2 regions of the Megamonas hypermegale genome follow, and region 2 is predicted to be linked to the other one. Evidence: riboswitches for the same ligand, from Rfam matches in the RefSeq annotation. Region 2 holds a riboswitch; the other holds the start of a gene.

Region 1 (6,288 bases), 400 kb from region 2:
CCATCAGTAATCTTAACTGGAATTATGATATGGTTCCATGGAATACACCGCCTATTTTCAAAAATGGCGACTCTTATACAGGTGGGGCAGATGAATATTTAACATTTTTAACGCAAAAAATAATTCCTGCTGTTGAAAAAAATCTATCAAAATCAATCGCTTGGCGAGGTATCATAGGCTATTCACTAAGTGGTTTATTTGCCATTTACTCACTTTATAAAACAGATTTGTTTTCAAGATGTGCTAGTGTTTCTGGCTCTTTATGGTTCCCTAATTTTAAAGAATTTATTTTTTCTCATGAAATGAAAACAATTCCTAAATATTTATATTTTTCCTTAGGTGATAAAGAAGCTAAATCACGCAATCAATTTTTAAAGAAAGTTGAATTAAATACTAAAGAAATCGAACAATTTTATCATGCTAAAAAAATTAATACCGTATTTCAATTAAATCATGGAAACCATTACCATAATTCTGCGCAAAGAACAGCTATGGCAATTAAATGGCTCTTGAATAAATAGCTTATAAAAATGTTTAATTGACAATGTTCATTTATAATACTATCATTTTTATGAGTTATTTTAGATGTTTTACAACAGGAGGATTTTTTATGGATTTATTAATGCAAGGCGTAGAATATTTTCATAAAGGCGGATTTGTCATGTACATTCTGCTATTATGTTCTATTTTTATAATTACCGTTGGTGTAGAGAGATTATTTTATTTTTCTAAAGCGGACTCTGGTAGAAAATTTGCCGATAAATTCTACCGTTTAATGGTAAATGACAAAATTGATGAAGCCAAAAATTTAGCAAACAATACTAAAGGAGATTTAGCTGCTTTATTAAGCTTTGCCTTTAACAAAATGCACAACAAGAATATCAACATCATGTTAATGCTTGAAGTTCAATCAGGTATCAGCTTATCTAAATTTAGAGCTCGCCTGTATTATTTAAATGTAATTGTAACTATGGCTCCACTGCTTGGCTTACTAGGTACTATTGTCGGCATGATTTCTGCTTTTAGTATCTTCAATCTCCAAGAAGGTCAAGCTATTGCCATTACAGGTGGCGTCGGTGAAGCTTTGATAGCTACAGCTACAGGTCTTTGTGTTGCTATCATTTCACTAGCCATTCACTCTTATTTCGTACAGCGCATTGACCATATTGTAACTGATATGGAACAAGCCTTCTCACTAATTGAAGGGTTAATTAATAGAGGTGATAAATAATGCGCCTTCGCAACAGACGTTCTTTCCGCAAACCAGAAGTCATGATTATCCCAATGATTGATATCATGTTCTTCTTACTCGTATTTTTCATGCTCAGCACTTTATATATGGTGGATTTAAAAACAATCCCTGTAAATATGCCTAAGGTGGCTAATGCCCAAACACAGACAAATGTCAATTATCTCGTTACCATGAAAGCTGATGGCTCTTTGTACTTAGAAGATAAACCCATTGATGAAGAAACTCTAATTCAAAATGCCAAGGTACAATACAGTCAAAATCCTGATTTTGCAGTTGTCATTCGCGCTGATGAAAGTATTGATTATGGAAAAATAATGGCACTTTTAGATAAATTAAAAGGAGCAGGAATTACAAAATTTGGACTTGCCACTGATACCATAAACGTTTCCCAACAGTAAAATACCTTGACAAAATATGAATAACAATGGTATTGTAAAAAAAGAGATTAAATTAATTATACAATTAGTTTAATTTATAATTTAATATTGAGTGGAACAGGTGTCCATTATTGGACTTAATAGAGAAAGCAGTATAAGCTGCTACGGTCCCGCCGCTGTAGAAGGGAGCAACTTCAAAATTACGTCACTGGGATATTTTTTATATCCTGGGAAGGCTTGAAGACGCTATGAACTTGAGTCAGAAGAACTGCCTGTTTGTCAATCACCGTTATGACCTGCGAGAGATAGGTAGGAGATTTGAAGCTTTATTAAGCAATCCAAAGAACCTTTTAGCGCGCAGAAGGTTCTTTTTTTTTGAACTTTTAACCTAAAAAGACTAAAGCAGGTATTATCGTGATAACTCATTTGAAAACTTATCGTTTGTCATTATTAAAATTAATAAAATCTTTCTATCAACACTCACTCACTCAACAACACAATTAATTTTAATAGACAACTTTAAGTTTTAGTTTGTACAAAGAGAAAGGAACGATAATATGAAATCAAAATGGAAAAGAATGTTAATTGCATCTATGGCTTGTATGGCACTTACAGGCTTTTGCACCACATCATTTGCAGCTTACAGCCTCAATACTGAAGTAAAAGATGCTACACCTGCACTTTTACAAGCATCTCAAATAGGTGTTCGTACTTATAATACAACTGATGCGGATTTACAAAAAGCTCCAAACAAAGATGCTATCTTAGTTATGAGCTTTGGAACTACTTACCCAGAAACACGTGCAAAAACAATCGAAGCTACTGTAAAACAAATTCAAGCAGCTCACCCTGATACAAAAGTAGTGCTTGCTTTTACTTCCCATATCATCATTGACCGCATAAAAGCCAAAGAAGGCATCACTATTCCTACACCAGAAGAAGCTTTAGCTCAATTAAAAGCAGAAGGTTATACTCGCGTAGCCCTTACATCTTTGGATATAATTCCTGGCATGGAATACAATTATAAAACAGCCGTTTATGACATTTATAAAAATCAATTCAAGAAAATGACAATCGGTACACCTTTAATGTATTGGATGGGACAAGAAAACCAACGAGATGACGTAGAAGACACTATGAAAGCTCTCGGCAGTCAAATGCCAAAACTCGGCAAAGATGATGCTGTGCTTATCATGGCTCATGGCACACCAGACCCTGCCAATGCTTATTACGCTGTAATGCAAGACCGTTTAGATGCTCTTTACGGTGGAAAAGTAATGATTTACACTGTTGAAGGTAAACCAAATCTTGAAGACATTATCCCTAAATTAAAAGCACAAAAAATTAAAAACGTAACTATAATGCCATTAATGATGGTAGCAGGCGACCATGCTAACAACGATATGGCAGGCGATGAACCTGACTCACATAAATCAATATTACAGGCAGAAGGTTTCAATGTAACAACATATATTCACGGCTTAGGTGAAAATGCAAATATTCGCCAATTATTTGTAGATAGAGCTAATGAATCTTGGAATGCTCTTGAAGCTGAATAATATTACTAAGCTTGACGCGTTCTATTTTGCAAGTGTAAAATAAATAACGTATCTAAAACAAGTAAAAAAATAAGGTATGTAGTAGATTTTTCCGCTACATACCTTTTTGTACAGGAGGATTTTTTATGGCAGGAACTTTTTATGGTATTGGAGTAGGACCTGGAGACCCAGAATTATTAACAATGAAAGCGATTAAAGCTATTGAAAAAGCTGATGTTTTAATCGCCCCAAAAACAGAAAAAAAAGATGGTAGCGTAGCACTTAGCATTGCAAAACCATATTTAAAAAAAGATATTGAAATAGTTTACCAGGTATTCCCTATGGTCGTTAATTTTGAAACGACTGATGCTTGGCAAAAAAATAAAGAAGAAATCCTTGCATTACTGCAAGCTGGTAAAAATGTCGTATTCTTAACTTTAGGCGACCCAATGTTTTATAGCACATACATCTATGTTTATCGCCTTTTAGCTAAAGAAAAAGACATCAATATTGAAACAATTCCAGGTGTTCCAGCATTTTGTGCTATTGGAAGTAAACTCGGTTATCCACTCGTTGAAGGAAATGATATTATCAGCGTTATTCCAGCAACAGCAGATAAAGAAACTATCGATAAAGCACTTGCTGTATCAAACAATGTTGTAATGATGAAAGTCTACAAAAATTATCCTGAAATCGTAGATGCGTTAACAGATAATGATATGATTGAAAATGCTGTTCTCGTAAGCCGTTGCGGTTTACCAGATGAAGAAGTAATCACTGATTTACCAGCTCAAAAAGATAAAAAACTCAATTATTTATCTACAATCTTGACTAGAAGGAGCAAAAGCGTTTAATAAACGCTTTTAATAGACGTTATGAGAAATATAAAAATATCTCTGGCATGTCTTTTGCTCATCATTAGCATTTGTTTTATATTCACAGGCTGTGGCAATCAAAATGAACAAACAGCACAAAATACTGATAGTTATTTAACTATTACAGATGCTGCTGACAGAGTCGTAACGTTAAATAAAAAACCTGAAAGAATTCTTCCGCTGTCTGCTTCATTTTTGGAACCACTTCATGCTGTAGACGGCAAAATTATTGCCAGAGTATCTGCAAAAACAGGCATTCCAGATGAAGATAAAGATTTACCTGAAGTCGGCAATGTCTACAATATCAATTTAGAAAAAGTTATCGAACAACAACCTGATTTAGTAATTGCCTATAAAGGCATGAATGACAAATTTGTATCGACTTTTGAAGATAATAACATTCCTGTAATCGTACTTGATATGCGCACTTACGAACAAGTTCAACATACAGTCGATATCTTAGGTCAAATTACAGGCAATACTGATAAAGCTCAAAAACTCATAAATGATATGGACAGTAAAATCGCTGCTATAAAAGCGAAAATTCCGCAAGAAAATAAGCGCATCGCTATTTTACACAGTACATCACAAAATGTTACAGTACAATTAGAAAATAGTATTGCTGGTTCTGTTGCCAAAATCTTAGGCTTCACAAATATCGCAGATGGCATAACACCACTTGAAAGCAATCCTACAGCAGCACCATACAGCTTAGAAACACTCGTAGAAAAAAATCCAGAAATAATATTTGTAACAAGTATGGGGAAAATGGAAACGATTAAAGAAGCTATGCTGAAAAATGTAGAGAACAATCCAGCTTGGCAAACACTTCCAGCTGTACAAACGAATAAAGTTTATTTCTTACCTCAAGAGATGTTTTTGTTAAGCCCTGGTATTCATTATCCAGAAGCTGTAGAAACTATGGCAAAACTGGCTTATCCGGATAAATTCAATTAATGGTGGATTAGACTATGCAAAATAAATCAATTAATGAAAATACAAAATTGGGCATAGCAATTGATAAATGGCGAATACTAATGCTAGCAGTATTCGCCATTTTGGCTTTTACAGGCTTTTTATGCAGTATCATGAACGGCGCAGTTGCTATACCTTTTGATGAATTATGGCAAAATGTATCAACCGGTGCAGTTGGTTCTCATCAACAAATATTGATGAACATTCGCCTGCCTCGCACAATTGTAGCAGCACTCGTTGGTATGAATTTAGCCATTTCTGGTGCTATCTTACAGGCGGTAATGAAAAATCCGCTTGCAGACCCACATATTATCGGTATCTCCTCCGGTGCAGGGCTTACCGGTATATTAGTAATCGTATTATTTCCCAATATGGAATATTTAATCACACCAATAGCTTTTGTTGGTGCTATGTTTGCTGCTGTTTGCATCTATGCCCTTGCTTGGAAAAACGGCATTCGTCCATTGCGCATAATTTTAGCAGGTGTCGCAGTTTCTGCATTTTTAGGTGCAGGTATATCAGCTATACTCGTATTGTACAGTGATAGAGTTCATGGTGCACTGATGTGGATGGTCGGCGGTCTTTCCGCACGCTCTTGGCCACATGTAGAAATCATTTTACCATATGCCATCATTGGCTTTATATTAGCCATGATTGGCTCACGCCATTTAAACATATTACAATTAGGCGATGATATAGCTAAAGGTCTCGGTGTAAATATAGAAGCTACTCGCATCATTTTGACAGCAATAGGGGCACTGCTCGCAGCAAGTGCTGTTTCAGTGGCTGGACTACTCGGTTTTGTCGGCCTCATAGTACCTCATACAGCTCGCCTTATAATCGGTTCAGATTACCGTTTTTTAATACCAGCTTCAGCGCTACTCGGAATAGCTGTCGTAACTTATAGCGATACTTTCTCACGCGTGGCTTTTGCGCCAATGGAACTACCAGTCGGAATTTTTATGGCTATACTTGGAGCGCCATTCTTTTTGTTCCTATTAAGAAAGGAGCTTTAATATGCTATCGACACGTGGTTTAACTATCAAAATAAACAATAAAATCATTTTAAATGATATCAACCTCGATTTTAAACCAGGAAAGCGCACTGCTATCATTGGGCCAAATGGTTGCGGTAAATCAACACTTTTAAAAGCTATTTCTGGTTTATCACGAAATTACAAAGGTGATATATTCTTAGATAGCCAAAATATCAAAAATTGGTCGCGAAAAAAAATCGCTAAAAAGATGGCAATACTGCCTCAAGGAGCTAC
Region 2 (6,288 bases):
GGCTATATTTTTTTTATTAAAGAAATTTGTATCTTGTGTATCAATAGATTTTTTATTTTCTGAGCGCAAAGTGATAGTAGTGCCGGGTTCTACACTATTGGCTATTTTGCGCATAGTAGGCAAAAGTTCATCGGGATTTTTAGCTACGATTTTCAATTGCTTTGTAGCAAAAGTCAATGTAGCGTTATAAACTTCTGGCAGTTCATTTAATTTGTGTTCAATTTTAGCGGCACAATTAGCGCAATCAATATTGTCAATCGTGTAAATTTTTTCTACATAACCAGATGGAATAGCATTATTTTGAAATGGTGTAATAGTAACACCAGGTTCAATAGTATTTGCTATTTTAGTGATGGTATCGAGTAATTCATCGGGATTTTTAGCTGTGATTTTTAACTGTTTAGTCAGAAATGTCAATGAAGCATGCTCAATTTCGGGTAATTCATTGAGTTTAGTTTCAATTTTAGCGGCACAGTTAGCACAATCAATATTATCTATTTTATAAATTTTTTGTTGGTATTCATGGAAATTTGCTTCGTGATGTGTATTATCATCTTCATGATGACAACAATTACAATGGTGTTCGTGTGTGGAATGATTATGGGTATTTAAATTTTTGTCGTGTAAAGAACAACTGTCAGAAGTAGTCATGGTAATCCCTCTTTTCCCTATTTTATCTTTAATTTTATATACCCATAGGGGTATACTTAAAATATATCTTATTGTATATTAAATGTCAATAATGAATATCAATTATAATTTTAAATTTAAATAGATGTTGAAATTAAATCTTTTATCGTTTTAGAATATTTAAAGCTAAAAATTTTTTGAGGTGAATTATTCATGAATATAAAATTTCGCTTAGCGCAGTTAAGTGATGCTGAAGATTTGTTAAATATTTATGCTCCATATGTAAAAAATACAGATATTACATATGAGTATGAAGTACCAAGTATTGATGAATTTAGACGGAGAATGGAAAATGTATTGAGTAAATTTCCGTACATCGTAGCAATAGTCGATGATAAAATTGCAGGTTACGTATATGCGTCTACATTTAGACAGAGAGTAGCGTATAATTGGGGACTTGAAACTTCTATCTATATAATGGAACAATTTCAAGGCAATCATTTAGGTGAAAAATTATATAAAATATTAGAAGCGATACTGCAAAAACAAAATATCACTAATTTATATGCGAGCATAACGTATCCCAATCCGCAAAGCATAATGTTTCATACAAAAATGGGTTATAAAAAAATAGCTCATTTTACAAAATGCGGTTATAAAGCTGGAAAATGGCTTGATATGATTTTCATGGAAAAGATGATAAACAAGCACTGCATTCCAGCAAGGAAAATTATTTATCTGCCTGATATGCCGAAAAGTGAAATTGATGAGATTTTAGATATGTATAGCAGTAAAAATAGGTGATTGAATAATCAGTTGCAGTATTAAAAGATAATGCCTATAATATTATTATGTTAATTTTATAAAGACAGGTGCGTTAGCTTAATAAGGAAACCGGAAAGCCGGTACGGTCCCGCCACTGTAAGGGGAGCTTGCTTCAATTATGTCACTGAATTGTATTTGGGAAGGCGAAGTACAGCGAAGAACCTAAGTCAGGAGACTTGCCTGTTGGGAAAACACCGCGAAAATTTATTTATAGATTTTCAGACTCACGAGAGATGGGCAGGTGGATAGATATTTTTACATTGAGGTAAAATCTGATGTAGGAGTAGTATATCTTCCTGTCTAAGGGAGATTTTTTTATGCACAAAAAGATGAAAAGTGGCTATACAACGGGTTCATGTGCTGCGGCAGGAACTAAAGCGGCAATCTTAGCGCTACAAGGCAATATCGTAAATGAAGTAGATTTATATGCTTTAAGTGGTGAGCTATTGCATATTCCTATTAAAAACATAGAATTTACTGAGCACGGTGCAAAGGCAGAAGTCATCAAAGATGGTGGCGATGACCCGGATATTACACATGGTTCTTCTGTGTTTACGGAAGTAGTAATAAATCCGCAAGGTGAAATGATAAATTTTCATGCTGGTTTAGGAATTGGCACGGTGACACAGCCTGGTCTTTCTGTAGCACCGGGACAGCCTGCAATAAATCCAGGCCCGCGCAAGATGATGACAAATGTTGTACGCGAATTATTGCCAAAAAATTATGGCTGTGATATTACAATTTCAATACCGAAAGGTGTGGAATTAGCTAAAAAAACTTTAAATCCTATATTAGGAATTGAAGGTGGCATCTCAATCATTGGAACGACAGGTATTGTGCGTCCGATGTCCGAAGAAGGCTTTAAAAATTCTTTGACGCCACAGATTTCCGTAGCAAAGGCAAATGGTTTTGATGATATAGTATTTGTTCCGGGAAAAATAGGCGAAAATATAGCAAAGAGTTTAGAATTGCCACAAAAAGCATTAATTCAAACGAGTAATTTTATCGGTCATATGTTGGAATTTGCCGCTGATGAAGGTATAAAATCCGTATTGCTTTTAGGTCATTTAGGCAAATTAGTAAAAGTTTCTGGCGGAATTTTTTATACACATAGCAAAATAGCTGATGCGAGATTAGAAATATTAGCTTCATATGCTGCTTTACTCGGCATGGATAAAGAAGGTATAGAAGAAATTTTTAAAGTTAAGACGACAGAAGCTGCTATGCCAATTATTGAAAAATATAATTTAAAGCAAAAGGGTTATTATGATTTATTAGCACAGAGAGCTAGTTTGCGCAGTCAACAACATGTATTTAATGCGCTGAATGTTGGCACTGTCATTGTGACTTTAAAAGGTGAAATCCTAGGTATGGATGATAATGCAAGACAAATAGGTGGTAGATTGGGTTGGAATTTAAAATAATTGTAGCTGGCATTGGTCCCGGTGCAAGAGAATATGTAGTGCCAAAAGCTTTAAAAGCTATTGAAAATGCAAAAGTATTAGTCGGTGGCAGTAGGGCTTTAGCTGATTTTGCACGAGAAGGTCAAAAGACTTTTGCTATAAAAGCTGATATCAAAGCAGTTATGAACTTTATCGGTGAAGAATTAAAGCAAAATGATGTAGTTGTGATGGTGTCAGGAGACCCAGGTTATTATTCTTTGCTGAGTTCATTGAGAAAGAATTTTTCGCTTGAGCAGATAAAAGTCATTCCGGGGCTTAGTTCAATGCAAGTTGCATTTGCTAAGATAGCACTTCCATGGCAAGAAGCAAGTTTACTTAGTTTTCATGGCAGAGTGCCAAAAGATGAAGATTTAGTATACGTTAAAGGGCGAATTATCGGTATGCTCACGGATAATAAATTTAATTCAGGGCGTATTGCAGAATATTTAATAGAACGCGGTTGGGATAAAAATGCAAGAGCGTATATCTGTTCAAGATTGTCTTATCCCGATGAAAAAATTGCTTGTTTATCCTTAGAAGAAGCACAGACAAAGGAAATAGCTTCTCATTGCGTGATGATAGTAGAAGGTTGATATAAAAATTATAGAAAGAAAGTTGGTGTATTATTGAATTTACCAGGAATAGCAGATGAAGAATTTATTCGCGATAAAGTGCCGATGACAAAAGAAGAAATTCGCATTTTGACGATGTGCAAAGCGAAGGTTAGACCAGATGATATCATTTGGGATATTGGCGCTGGCACAGGCTCTTTATCCATTGAAGCGGCTTTACTTGCTCCACAGGGAAAAGTTTACGCTATAGAGAAAAAGGATTTAGCAGTTAATTTATTGCATCAAAATATCGCTAAATTTAAATTAGAAAATAATGTAGAAGTCATTGCTACAGAAGCACCAAAAGGTTTAGATGATTTACCTAGTTGCGATGTTGTGTTCATCGGTGGCAGTGGAAAGCATATGTTTGAAATTTTGGATTTAATTGATACTAAATTAAAAACAGGTGGCAGAATTATCGTAAATGCCGTTACCATTCAAACGATAGCACAGATTACAGAATACATGACAAAAAAAGAAAATTACACATATGAAGCAATTCAAGTGCAAGTTAATCGTTTGCGCAAGATTGGTTCTTATGATATGTTTAATGCACAAAATCCAGTTTATATTGTTACTTGTAAAAAAGTAAAATAACGTGAATTAGGGAGGATATTTTTTATGGTTTATATTGTTGGCGCAGGCCCTGGAGACCCAGAACTCATCACAGTTAAAGGACAGAGATTGTTAAAAGAAGCAGATGTAATAATTTACGCTGGTTCACTCGTAAATCCAGCTTTATTGGATTATGCTAAACCAGAATGTGAAATTTATAACAGCGCTTCAATGACTTTAGGTGAAGTTATTGAAACGATTACTGCTGCTGAACAAGAAGGTAAAATGACAGTTAGACTTCACACTGGTGACCCAGCAATTTATGGCGCTATTCAAGAACAGATGGATGAACTTTCCCGTCGCAATATTGAATACACTGTAGTTCCTGGTGTAAGTTCTTTCTTAGCTACAGCCGCAGCATTAAAACAAGAATATACTTTGCCAGAAATTTCTCAAACAGTAATCATTACGAGAAACGAAGGTCGTACACCTGTACCTGAAAAAGAAAAATTAAAATCATTGGCATCACATCAAGCTACTATGTGTATTTTCCTCAGTGTACATATGATTTCTGATGTTGTTGAACAATTGATTGAAGGTGGCTACGATAAGACAACACCGATTGCTATTGTGCAAAAAGCTTCTTGGCCAGAACAAAAAATAGTACGCGGTACACTTGAAACAATAGCTGATATTGTTAAAGAAAATAATATTTCTCGTACAGCAATGATTGTCGTTGGCAAATGCTTAGACACAGAATATGCAAAATCTCGTCTTTATGCACCAGATTTTAGCCATATGTATCGTCAAGGTACAGATAAATAATGAAATATGCACTAATCGCTGTAACTGAAAATGGCTTAAATTTAGCTGAAAAATTGCAGCTTGAATTACAAGACTGCGATATTTATGTAAAAGAAGGACGACAAAATCTGTCGAAAAATGCTATTTTATTTGCTAAAATGCGAGATTTAATAGCAGAGATTTTTTATAAATATCAAGCATTGATTTTTTTCACTTCAACTGGTATTGCAGTGCGAATGATAGCACCGTATATAGTTCATAAATCTAAAGACCCAGCTGTTATAGTGGTAGATGAACAGGCAAATTTCGCTATAAGTCTTCTTTCTGGTCATTTAGGTGGAGCAAATGAACTCACCGATAAAGTGGCTAAAATATTAAAAGCAGTACCTGTGATTACAACTGCAACAGATGTAAATAAAATGATTGCTCCAGATGTCATTGCGCGCAAATTACAATTGAAAACAATTCCGTTTAGCCATATAAAAAATGTAAATGCTGCTATGGTAGCTGGCATAAAAGTGCCGTATTATGTAGATGAAGATTGGCAAAAAGCTGATGAATACGTAAAAGCTTTGCAACAATTTAATATTACGGCAAAAAAAATCAAAATGAGCAAATTGAACTTGAGCTATACGCCTTGTGTGTTTATTTCACCGAAAAGGCATATTATGACAAATGTGTTGATGCTTTCGCCACTTCGTTTGATTGCAGGCGTTGGCTGTAGAAAAAATGTCGATAAAAATTTGATAGATAAAGCGATAATTGAGGCAAAAAAAATGGCTAATTGTGAAGCTTTAGAGATAAAAAATCTCACTTCTACAGTTGTAAAAGAACATGAAGTAGGATTACTTCAATGGGCAAATGAACATGAAGTAAAAACACATTTTTTTGCCAATGATATCATGCAGAAAATGATTGAAAAATATAATTTGCAAAAATCTGCATTTGTGGAAAAGCAAATTGGTATAGGCAATGTTTGTGAAGCGGCAATATTGTCGTATAACGAACAGGCAAAGATAATTTTGCCAAAAACAAAATTTGAGAAAGTGACGGTATCTTTAGCATGGGAATAATTAAAGTTATAGGTATAGGACCTGGCGGTAAAGACGATATGACACCGCGCGCATTAAAAGCAATTCAAGAAGCTGATACAGTAGCTGGTTATAATACGTATATAAAATTGATAAATTATCTTTTAGATGGAAAAAATGTCATTGGAACAGGCATGATGCAAGAAATTGACCGTTGTAAAATGGCACTTGCTGAAGCTGTAAAAGGTCATAATGTAGCCGTAGTTTCAAGCGGTGACTCTGGTGTTTATGGAATGGCAGGACTTATTTTGGAATTGCTTTTAAAAATGCCAAAAGAAGAACGCCCACAAGTTCAGATTGTAGCAGGACTTAGTGCTGTAAATGCGGCAG

Evidence for each region. A riboswitch is a leader RNA that binds a small molecule or an ion and turns the genes downstream of it on or off. The one in region 2 is predicted to bind cobalamin.
Region 1: it holds a riboswitch for cobalamin, as region 2 does, so the genes downstream of both, CKV65_RS09805 (sirohydrochlorin cobaltochelatase) here and cbiD (cobalt-precorrin-5B (C(1))-methyltransferase CbiD) in region 2, are expected to answer to the same signal.

What each region holds. Positions count from the first base shown of each region.
Region 1 covers NZ_LT906446.1:2,031,839-2,038,126, reverse strand. The annotation lists gene CKV65_RS09820 (alpha/beta hydrolase) at 1-521, shown strand, start outside; gene CKV65_RS09815 (MotA/TolQ/ExbB proton channel family protein) at 611-1,231, shown strand; gene CKV65_RS09810 (ExbD/TolR family protein) at 1,231-1,650, shown strand; cobalamin riboswitch at 1,732-1,919, shown strand; gene CKV65_RS09805 (sirohydrochlorin cobaltochelatase) at 2,187-3,188, shown strand; gene cobI (precorrin-2 C(20)-methyltransferase) at 3,314-4,021, shown strand; gene CKV65_RS09795 (ABC transporter substrate-binding protein) at 4,043-4,999, shown strand; gene CKV65_RS09790 (FecCD family ABC transporter permease) at 5,014-6,033, shown strand; gene CKV65_RS09785 (ABC transporter ATP-binding protein) at 6,035-6,288, shown strand, end outside.
Region 2 covers NZ_LT906446.1:1,627,253-1,633,540, reverse strand. The annotation lists gene CKV65_RS07920 (heavy metal translocating P-type ATPase) at 1-651, opposite strand, end outside; gene CKV65_RS07915 (GNAT family N-acetyltransferase) at 844-1,434, shown strand; cobalamin riboswitch at 1,484-1,653, shown strand; gene cbiD (cobalt-precorrin-5B (C(1))-methyltransferase CbiD) at 1,773-2,879, shown strand; gene cbiE (precorrin-6y C5,15-methyltransferase (decarboxylating) subunit CbiE) at 2,864-3,490, shown strand; gene cbiT (precorrin-6Y C5,15-methyltransferase (decarboxylating) subunit CbiT) at 3,524-4,105, shown strand; gene cobM (precorrin-4 C(11)-methyltransferase) at 4,130-4,888, shown strand; gene CKV65_RS07890 (cobalt-precorrin 5A hydrolase) at 4,888-5,940, shown strand; gene cobJ (precorrin-3B C(17)-methyltransferase) at 5,931-6,288, shown strand, end outside.